2 linked regions of the Plantactinospora sp. BC1 genome follow. The protein of the gene in region 1 interacts with the protein of each later gene in a pairwise test. Links are inferred from orthologs where the notes say so. Each region holds a gene or a part of one and is shown in the gene's direction. Other genes may lie near its edges.

The links.
Region 2: the proteins of rplA (region 1) and thrS interact in binary tests that used the Escherichia coli proteins (3 or more experiments, as listed by UniProt). The link is inferred for Plantactinospora sp. BC1 from one-to-one orthologs.

The regions. Positions count from the first base shown.
Region 1 is NZ_CP028158.1:6,059,972-6,065,353, reverse strand. What follows is about bases 1,411-4,293. They hold rplA (50S ribosomal protein L1), read left to right. Parts: upstream 1,411-2,436; coding sequence 2,437-3,150; downstream 3,151-4,293. Other genes in these bases: C6361_RS26575 (ATP-binding cassette domain-containing protein), read left to right, coding at 3,281-4,293; rplK (50S ribosomal protein L11), read left to right, coding at 1,917-2,348; nusG (transcription termination/antitermination protein NusG), read left to right, coding at 1,411-1,754. Outside these bases: C6361_RS26605 (MaoC family dehydratase), read left to right, coding at 1-117; preprotein translocase subunit SecE, read left to right, coding at 607-996; more of nusG, read left to right, coding at 1,035-1,410; more of C6361_RS26575, read left to right, coding at 4,294-4,333; C6361_RS26570 (hypothetical protein), read left to right, coding at 4,330-5,019; rplJ (50S ribosomal protein L10), read left to right, coding at 5,381-5,382. UniProt on the Escherichia coli protein: One of the primary rRNA binding proteins, it binds very close to the 3'-end of the 23S rRNA. Forms part of the L1 stalk. It is often not seen in high-resolution crystal structures, but can be seen in cryo_EM and 3D reconstruction models.
Region 2 is NZ_CP028158.1:5,412,306-5,416,833, reverse strand. What follows is about bases 1,553-4,480. They hold thrS (threonine--tRNA ligase), read left to right. Parts: upstream 1,553-1,956; coding sequence 1,957-4,005; downstream 4,006-4,480. Other genes in these bases: C6361_RS23620 (HIT domain-containing protein), read left to right, coding at 4,049-4,480; C6361_RS23630 (class I SAM-dependent methyltransferase), read right to left, coding at 1,553-1,837. In the rest of the region: C6361_RS23635 (glycoside hydrolase family 3 N-terminal domain-containing protein), read right to left, coding at 1-500; more of C6361_RS23630, read right to left, coding at 686-1,552; more of C6361_RS23620, read left to right, coding at 4,481-4,528. UniProt on the Escherichia coli protein: Catalyzes the attachment of threonine to tRNA(Thr) in a two-step reaction: L-threonine is first activated by ATP to form Thr-AMP and then transferred to the acceptor end of tRNA(Thr). The rate-limiting step is amino acid activation in the presence of tRNA.

The DNA.
Region 1 (5,382 bases):
AGCGCCGCCGTCCGGGGTGAGCCCGAGGACGGACTCACCCGGCTCGACCTGACCGCGACCTGCCAGGGCGAGAAGGTGCTCGCCCAGGCCCGGGCGGTGATCCGCACTCCGGCATAGCTCCGGCTGGACCGGGCGGGACGGGCTCGCTGGGGCACACCGGTTGGGAAACTCGTGCCTCTACCCGTACACTGGTCCGCCGTGGGGCAAGTGGCCTCTACTCAGGCGTGCGTGCCTGAGTGGGTCGGCTGCCCACACAGGGGTGTAGCTCAATTGGCAGAGCAGCGGTCTCCAAAACCGCAGGCTGCAGGTTCAAGTCCTGTCACCCCTGCGCCTACGGCCTGACCGGTCCCGGGATCGGCGTCGCCATCACCTGTGGCGACCGGCTCGTGTTGGTGGCATCGGCGGGGTCGAGCCGAGGCGGTTCGTCCGCCCGGTCCGGTCCCTGACGGATCCGCCGGCCGCGGGCCGTTCCGGGGGACGGTCGTCCGGAGGGTTCGGTCGAGGGCGGTCGGTGCCCGAGACGGAGACTCCGGGTTCCGGCCGGCGTGAAAAGCGCAGCGCGCGTCCACCGACGCGCGTACCAACCACCCGGCGACGGAGGGCGAAGTGGCCGAGAAGAATCGGCGCGACGAGGACGACAACGACCGTCTCGACGACGAGATGATCGACGACGTCGTCGACGATGACGCCGACGACGAGGCGGACGAGCCGGTCGGACGCGGTGGCACCGCCACCCGGGAGCGCACCAAGGCCGACGAGGCGGACAGCAGGCCCAAGACCAAGACCGAGGGCCGGGTCGGAATATTCGGCCGGCTTGCCCGGTTCTTCCGCGAGGTCGTGGCAGAGCTGCGTAAGGTCATCTGGCCGACCCGTAAGGAGCTGCTGACCTACACCGCCGTGGTGGTCGTGTTCGTCGCCGTGGTGCTGACGATCGTGGCCGGGCTGGACTACGCCTTCGCCCGCGGCGTGCTGTGGGTCTTCGGTGGCTCCAGCTGACCACCTGCCCCACCTGATAGTGACGGAAGTGAGCGAGCGTGCCTGAGTACGACGAGACCGCCGAGACCCCGGACGAGCAGTCCGCGGTGGCGACGGCGAGCGGTACCGAGTCGGTCGAGGCCGCCAACGAGCCGGAGTTCGCCGCCGCCGAGGCGCCGGACGAGGACTACGACCCGGTCGCCGAGCTGCGGCAGAAGCTGCGCTACGCGCCCGGCGACTGGTTTGTGGTCCACTCGTACGCCGGTTACGAGAACAAGGTCAAGACGAACCTGGAGACCCGGATCACCAGCCTCGACATGGAGGAGTTCATCTACCAGGTCGAGGTGCCGACCCGGGAAGAGGTCGAGGTCAAGAACGGCAAGCGGCTCCAGGTCCAGAACAAGGTCTTCCCGGGCTACATCCTGGTCCGGATGGAGCTCACCCCGGAGTCGTACTCCTGCGTGCGCAACACCCCGGGGGTGACCGGCTTCGTCGGCGCGACCGACCGGGCCGACCGGCCCGCGCCGCTCTCGCTCGACGAGGTGCTCAAGTGGCTCGCCCCGGCGGTGGAGACCGAGACCAAGAAGGCGAAGCCGGAGGTCAAGGTGCTCGACTTCGAGGTCGGCGACTCGGTCACCGTGACCGACGGCGCCTTCGCGTCGCTGCCGGCCACGATCAGCGAGATCAACGCCGACCAGCAGAAGCTCAAGGTCCTGGTCTCGATCTTCGGTCGGGAGACTCCGGTCGAGCTCAACTTCAACCAGGTCGCCAAGATCTGATCGACGGCCCGCCCGGGCTCCGGCCGGGGCCGACCTCGGCGCGTCGCCCGAGCCGGCGCTGCGCTACTCTTGAACGTCGCCCGTCACGCAGGCGCGCTTGACCGTGCGCGCCGACGGGTGGCCTCAGGTGCACGTTCCCCAGTTTCAAGCCCAGGAAGTGACATGCCTCCGAAGAAGAAGCTCGTCAAGACGTTCACGCTTCAGCTCCCGGCGGGCCAGGCCACCCCGGCGCCGCCGGTCGGCCCGGCGCTGGGTCAGCACGGCGTCAACATCATGGAGTTCTGCAAGTCGTACAACGCGCAGACCGAGTCGCAGCGCGGTGACATCGTGCCGGCCGAGATCAGCGTGTACGAGGACCGGACCTTCACCTTCGTGCTGAAGACCCCGCCCGCCGCCCGTCTGCTGATCAAGGCCGCCGGCGTGCAGAAGGGCTCCGGCGTCCCGCAGAGCCAGAAGGTCGGCTCGGTCACCCGCGCCCAGTTGCGCGAGATCGCCGAGAAGAAGATGTCCGACCTCAACGCCAACGACGTCGAGCAGGCCGAGAAGATCATCGCCGGCACCGCCCGGTCGATGGGCATCACGGTCAAGGAATAGTCTTCCGCCCACCCCTGACCGGCACGACCAGTTCGTGGGAGGGCCGCGGCGTTCCGTGGCCCGCCATACACCACAGGAGTAATCAGAGATGCAACGCAGCAAGAGCTACCGCAAGGCCGCCGAGGCCATCGACCGGGACAAGCTCTACACCCCGATCGAGGCCGTACGGCTGGCCAAGGGGAGCAGCACCGTCAAGTTCGACGCCACGGTCGAGGTCGCGATGCGCCTCGGCGTCGACCCCCGCAAGGCCGACCAGATGGTCCGGGGCACGGTCAACCTCCCGCACGGCACCGGCAAGACCGCCCGCGTGATCGTCTTCGCGGCCGGCGCCAAGGCCGAGGAGGCGACCGCCGCCGGAGCCGACGTGGTCGGCACCGACGAGCTGGTGGCCCGGATCCAGGAGGGCTGGCTGGACTTCGACGCGGCGATCGCCACGCCGGACCAGATGGCCAAGATCGGCCGGATCGCGCGGATCCTGGGCCCGCGCGGCCTGATGCCGAACCCGAAGACCGGCACGGTGACCATGGACGTCACCAAGGCCGTCTCGGACATCAAGGGCGGCAAGATCACCTTCCGGGTGGACAAGCACTCCAACCTGCACCTGATCATCGGCAAGGCCTCGTTCTCCGAGGCCCAGCTGGTGGAGAACTACGCCGCGGTGCTCGACGAGGTACTCCGGACCAAGCCGTCCGCGGCCAAGGGCAAGTACCTCCGGAAGGTCACCCTCACCACCACCATGGGCCCGGGCGTTCCGGTCGACCCGAACGTGGTGAAGAACCTGCGGGAGTCGGCCGAGGTCTGAGCCTCGACCGACCCGGTAAGTCCCGTCCGACGCGGGGCGCCCAGCGACGACGTTTCGCGGGGCGCCCCGCGTCGGCGTCTGCGCCGTCGCGCCCCCGCGCTCCGGGCGCCGCTGTGGCACTCTGCTATCCGTGCGACTGGATCAGGTCTGGCTGCGGTACGGCGCCCGCGCCCCCTGGGTGCTCCGCGCGGTCGAGGTGGAGATCGACCCCGGGCAGAGCGCCGTGGTGCTCGGTCGGAACGGCGTGGGCAAGTCGACGCTGCTCCAGCTGGCCGTCGGCGTACTGGACCCGACCCGGGGCGTGGTCCGCGACCGCCCCGGCATCGTGGGCTGGGTGCCGGAGCGGTTTCCGGCCGACCAGCCGTACACCGTCGACCAGTACCTCACCGGGATGGGGCGGATCCGGGGACTCTCTGGCACGGCGACGGCCCGTACCGTGACCGGCTGGATCGAGCGCCTCGGACTGGCGGCGTACCGCGACGTCCGGCTGCCGGCGCTCTCCAAGGGGACGGCCCAGAAGGTCGGGCTGGCCCAGGCCCTGCTCCGCCCGCCCGGTCTGCTCGTCCTCGACGAACCCTGGGAGGGGCTGGACGGGCCCACCCGGGAGCTGGTCCCCGAGCTGATCGGGGAGGTGCTCGACGACGGCGGTTCCGTGCTGGTCAGCGACCATCGCGGCGAGACCGTGCGACTGCCGCACGCCGCCCGGTGGAGCGTCGCCGACGGGACGGTGACCGTCCTGGCCCCGGCCGCCGCCGAGCAGCAGGTCGCGGGGGTACCCACCGGGAGCGTGCCGACCGGGCCGCCGGCCGTCGCCGAGCGGCGGATCACCGGGGGCGCGACCTCCGTGGTGGAGATCGCCGTGCCGGCCGCCCAGGCCCTGGAGACGGTCGCCGCGCTCCGCCGCGCCGGCCACCGGGTCCTCCGGGTACGCCCTGCCGAGCCGCCGACCCTCAGCGACGGTGATCCCCCGGCCAGGCTGCCCGCCCCGCCGGGCACCCCGGCCGTCCCCAGCGCGCAGGCCGTTCCCGGCGCCTCGGCCGTTCCTGCCGTGCAGGGTGCTCCCGGTGTCCGGGCCGCGCCGGCCGTTCCCGGTGTGCCGAGCGGTTCGGTCGCTCCGGCCGGGGCGGTCGACGGGGACGGGCAGCCGGGGGATTCCGTCGCGGCCGCCGGGGAGGCGTCGTGACCGCGCTGGCCCGGATGCGGCTGGCGGGTTTCGTCCGGACCGCCCGGGCGCTGCCGCCGCTGATCGCCGGGCTGGTCGCGCTCAGCGTGCTGTACGGGGGCGGCGCCGCGCAGGCCGCCGAGGCGTACGGCGTCTCCGCCGTGGTCCTCTTCCCGGTCCTCGCCTGGCAGACCAAGCTGCTGCTGGACACCGAGCCGGACACCCAGCGCCGGCTCGCCGTGGTCGCCGCCGGTCGGCGGGCGGAACTGGCCGGCGGGGTGTTCGCCGCCGGGCTGGCCGGGCTGGCCCTGATCCCGGTCGCGCTGCTGCTGCCCTGGCTGCTCGGCGGGGTCACCGGGCCACAGCGGGCCGGTGACCTGCCGCTCGCGCTGGGCCTGGCGGTGGGGCTCTGGGCGCACCTGCTGATCCTGCCGGCGGCGGTCGCGCTCGGTGCGCTGGCCAGCCGGGCGGCGACCAGCAGCCCGCTGTACGGGCTGACCGCCCTGGTCGGCGGGGTGGTCGGGGTGTACGTGTTCGGGCTGAAGGAGTCGGTGCTGCCCTGGATCGCGCCGCCGGTACTCGCCACCGCCCGGGCCAGCACCGCCGGCCCGACCGCCGGGTCGGTGGCCCTGTTGACCGGGCACGCCGTGATCTGGAGCGCGGTGGCGTTGGCCGGTTACGCCTGGCTGCGCCGCCGTCGGGCGTGATCCGGACGTCGGCAGGTGGGCGGGTGCCGGGGCGGACGTGAGCTGGAGCACCCGGGGTGATTTGGTCGTCACGGCCGGCGTCGCGTACTCTGATAAGTCGGTCAGGCTAGCCTGGTCGACGTTTTAACCCAGAGACCGCTGGTCACCGTGCCCTGGCACGGTCGAAGGTCCCGCTCGACGGGCGGCCCGCGCAGGGGGAGACGGTAGCGTGCCAGGTCGTGTCCGCATGACCTTCCCCGCCCCGTGCGCCCTGCGCCGGGGCTTCTCTCGTTGTGGTGGGATCTCCGATCCGCACCCGGGCTCCGATCGCGCCGCCGGCCGATCGGGCGTGGTCAGCCTGGAGTAACGAGAGAGGAGGGACAT
Region 2 (4,528 bases), 650 kb from region 1 along the record:
GCCCGGCCGATCCGCCGGACCAGTTCCGGGTCGCGGGTGGCGCCGAGGCCGATGTTGTGCGGGAAGATCGTCGCGCCGACCACGTTGTTGTGCCCGTGTACGGCGTCCGAGCCGTAGATCATCGGGATGCCCAGCGGTGTGCCGAGGGCGGCGTTCTGGAACCGGTCGTACATGTCGGCCCAGCTCGTGGCGTTGTTCGGGGTGGGCGCGGAGCCGCCGCCGGAGAGCACCGAGCCGAGCCGGTAGCTGGTGATGTCGGCGGGGGTGACCGAGGCGCGCTCGCCCTGGGTCATCTGGCCGATCTTCTCGTCCAGGCTCATCCGGCCGAGCAGGTCGTCGACCCGGCTGGCGACCGGCAGCGCCGGGTCCTGGTAGGGCAGCGCGGCGACGCTGGCGGCGGGGGCGCTGGCGGCCGGCGGGGCGGGGGCGCCGACACCGATGCCGACCAGGGTCAGCAGCAGGGCGGCGGTGAGCAGTGCGGCGGGAGGTCGGGTGGGCACGGGACGTCCTTCCGGCGGCAGGTTCCCGCACGTCCGGCGCCGCTCCCCGCCGTACGGTGACCGCTGCGATCGACGATCGTCGTTCTCGGCTCCTGCCCGACCCTATTCGGGAGCGCTCCCATGGACATCCGCCGGGCAATAACGATCCGATAACGGGCGTCCGTGTGTCGCCGGGCCCTGCGGCCTCAGCGGGCCGGCGGCAGTTGCAGCACCCAGCGGTACGCCTGGACCATCCCGGTGTCGAAGCCGGCCGCCGAGCCCCAGAGGAAGAGCCGGAATCGCCGGTACAGCGGCTCGCCCCAGCGCCGCACGATCTCGTCCCGGGCGTCGTCCAGCCGACGCGCCCACTCCCGGCAGGTCAGGTAGTAGTTGTGCCGGTCGTCGACGAGATTGAGCAGCTCGAACGGCGAGTGCGCCACGTGCCGCAGGTACTGGTGCAGCAGCAGCGGGGCCGAGCCGCCCGGATAGACGTACCGCTTCATGAAGGTCGAGACGACGTGCTTGCGGCGCATCGCCAGCGCGTCCAGGTAGACCCGGCCGCCGGGCCGGAGCAGTTCGGCGTACTTGCGCAGCGTGGTGCGGTAGTCGGGCAGGTGCTCGGTGACCCCCATGTTCACGATCGCGTCGTAGCGCTCGCCGGGGGAGTAGCCGAAGATGTGCTCCCGGACCACCCGCACCGGCAGCCGCTCGCGGTCGAACAGCTCGGTGAGGAAGCGCTCCGACTCCACCGACAACGTCGTGGTGGTGACCCGTACGCCCCGGCGGGCGGCGTGCTCGCTGAACGCGCCCCAGCCGCCGCCGACCTCCAGCACGTGGTCGCCGGGGCCGACCCCGATCGCCTCCAGCGCCAGGTCCATCTTGCGGGTCATCGCGTCTTCCAACGGCTCGTCGTCGGAGGCGAAGACCCCCTCGGTGTAGCAGCGGTGCCGGTGGTCGAGGAAGGTCAGGAAGAACTCGGAGTCCTCGTCGTAGTGGTGCGAGATGGCCCGCCGGTCGTCCTCGCGCCGCCCGCGCAGCAGCGTCGGCAGGAACCGGCCGACGAAGGCGATCGGATGCCGGTCGGTGAAGAACGAGCGCATCCGCAGCGCCGCTGCCAGGTCGCCCTCGACGTCCAGCGACCCCTGGAGGTAGGCGACGGCGACGGCGAACTGGTCGAGCGCGGCAAGTGCCTTGGCGCCCCGCTCGTCCTTGACCACGATGGTGAACTGCGGTGCTCCGGTGCCGAAGGTCCGCACCGGCCCACCGGCCGGCGCCACCGCGAACGGTACGCCCGGCCCGGTGCCGAAGAAGGTCTGGTATCTACGCTGTAGTGCGCTCACGGCGTCGACGGGTGCCACGGCGTCAATCTAACGCCGTGGCAGCGGCGCCGGCAGGAGGAAAACGCAGGACCGATAGCATCTGGGCAAGCCGATCCCCTCGGTGATGCCCGATTCGTCCAAGATCGTAAGGAGCCACCGTGTCCCAACCCCGTACCCCCGTCGGTGCCGACCCCGTCGTCGTCCCGGCCGGGACGACGGCGGCCGAGGCGGTGGCGGCGGCGAATCTGCCGCACGCCGGCCCCGGGGCGATCGTGGTGGTCCGCGACCCGGGCGGCCAGCTCCGCGACCTGGACTGGGCGCCCGAGGTGGAGACCGTGGTCGAGCCGGTACGGCTGGACTCGCCGGACGGGCTCAACGTGCTGCGCCACTCGACCGCGCACGTGCTGGCCCAGGCCGTCCAGGACACCTTCCCCGAGGCGAAGCTCGGGATCGGCCCCCCGATCGACAACGGCTTCTACTACGACTTCGACGTCGACCGCCCGTTCCAGCCGGAGGACCTCGACCGGCTGGAGAAGCGGATGCAGGAGATCGTCAAGTCCGGGCAGCGGTTCCGGCGGCGCCGCTTCGACAGCCTGGACGCGGCCCGCACCGAACTCGCCGACGAGCCGTTCAAACTTGAGCTGATCGAGGTCAAGGGCGCGGGCACCGAGGGTGGCGGGACGGGCTTCGACGCCGGTGAGGTGATGGAGGTCGGCGCCGGTGACCTCACCATCTACGACAACCTGGACGCCGAGAGCGGCAAGGTCTGCTGGTCCGACCTGTGCCGGGGACCGCACCTGCCCAGCACCCGGCTGATCGGCGCGTTCAAGCTGATGCGCTCGGCCGCCGCCTACTGGCGGGGCAACGAGCGCAACCCGCAGCTCCAGCGGGTCTACGGCACCGCCTGGCCGACCCGGGACGCGCTCAAGGCGTACCTGAAGGTGCTGGAGGAGGCGGCCCGGCGCGACCACCGCAAGCTCGGCGCCCAGCTGGACCTCTTCAGCTTCCCCGACGAGATCGGCTCCGGCCTGGCGGTCTTCCACCCCAAGGGCGGGATCATCCGGCGCGAGCTGGAGGACTACTCGCGACGGCGGCACGAGGCGGCCGGCTACGAGTTCGTGAACAGCCCGCACATCACCAAGGCGCAGCTCTTCGAGACCTCCGGCCACCTGCCGTACTACGCCGACACGATGTTCCCGCCGATGCGGTTCGAGGGCGCGGAATATTACCTCAAGGCGATGAACTGCCCGATGCACAACCTGATCTTCCGGGCGCGCGGGCGGTCGTACCGGGAGCTGCCGCTGCGGCTCTTCGAGTTCGGCACCGTCTACCGGTACGAGAAGTCCGGCGTGGTGCACGGGCTCACCCGGGTACGCGGGCTGACCCAGGACGACTCGCACATCTACTGCACCCGGGAGCAGATGCCGGGCGAGCTGACCACCCTGCTCGCCTTCGTCCTCGACCTGCTCCGCGACTACGGCCTCGACGACTTCTACCTGGAGCTGTCGACCCGGGACGACTCGCCGAAGTTCATCGGCTCGGCCGAGGACTGGGCGGAGGCGACCGAGGCACTGAAGACCGCCGCCGAGGCGTCCGGGCTCGACCTGGTGCCGGACCCGGGCGGGGCGGCCTTCTACGGGCCGAAGATCAGCGTGCAGGCCAAGGACGCCATCGGGCGTACCTGGCAGATGTCCACCATCCAGGTCGACTTCAACCAGCCGGAGCGGTTCGGTCTGGAATACCAGGCCGCGGACGGCACCCGGCAGCGGCCGGTGATGATCCACCGGGCGCTCTTCGGCTCGATCGAGCGCTTCTTCGGGGTGCTCACCGAGCACTACGCCGGAGCCTTCCCGGCCTGGCTCGCCCCGGTGCAGGTGGTCGGCATCCCGATCCGCGAGGAGCACGCCACCCACCTGCACGGCTTCGTCGCCGCGCTGCGCGCCGAGGGGATCCGCGCCGAGGTGGACACCTCGGACGACCGGATGCAGAAGAAGATCCGTACCGCCCAGCAGCAGAAGATCCCGTTCATGGCGATCGCCGGGGACGCCGACGTGGAGGCCGGGGCGGTCTCGTTCCGCTACCGGGACGGGTCGCAGCGCAACGGGGTACCGCTCGCCGACGCGGTGGCGCACGTGGTGGAGGTGGTCCGGTCCCGGGTCAACACCGGTCCGACCGCCGGACCGACCGGTGGCGAGGCCGGGTCGTAGGATCGTCGGCGTGACAGGCGCGGCGCCCCACGCGGAACTCGGCATGCCCGACGGGCTCGATCGGCTCTGGACCCCGCACCGGATGACCTACATCTCCGGTCCGGACCGGCCGGGGGAGGGGCACGAGAAGCCGGCCGGCTGCCCGTTCTGCCTCGCACCCGAGCGGGAGGGCGAGGAGAACCTCGTGGTGCACCGGGGCGAGCGGGTCTTCGTGGTGCTCAACCTCTACCCGTACAACCCCGGGCACCTGCTGGTCTGCCCGTACCGGCACGTCGCCGACTACACCGAGCTGGACGTCGCGGAGACGGCCGAGCTGGCCGACTGCACCCAGGCGGCGATGCGGGTGGTCCGGCGGGTCAGCAACGCGCACGGCTTCAACATCGGGATGAACCAGGGCGGGGTGGCCGGCGCCGGCATCGCCGCCCACCTGCACCAGCACGTGGTGCCGAGGTGGGGCGGGGACGCCAACTTCATGCCGGTGATCGCCCGGACCAAGGTGCTGCCGCAGTTGCTCGCCGACACC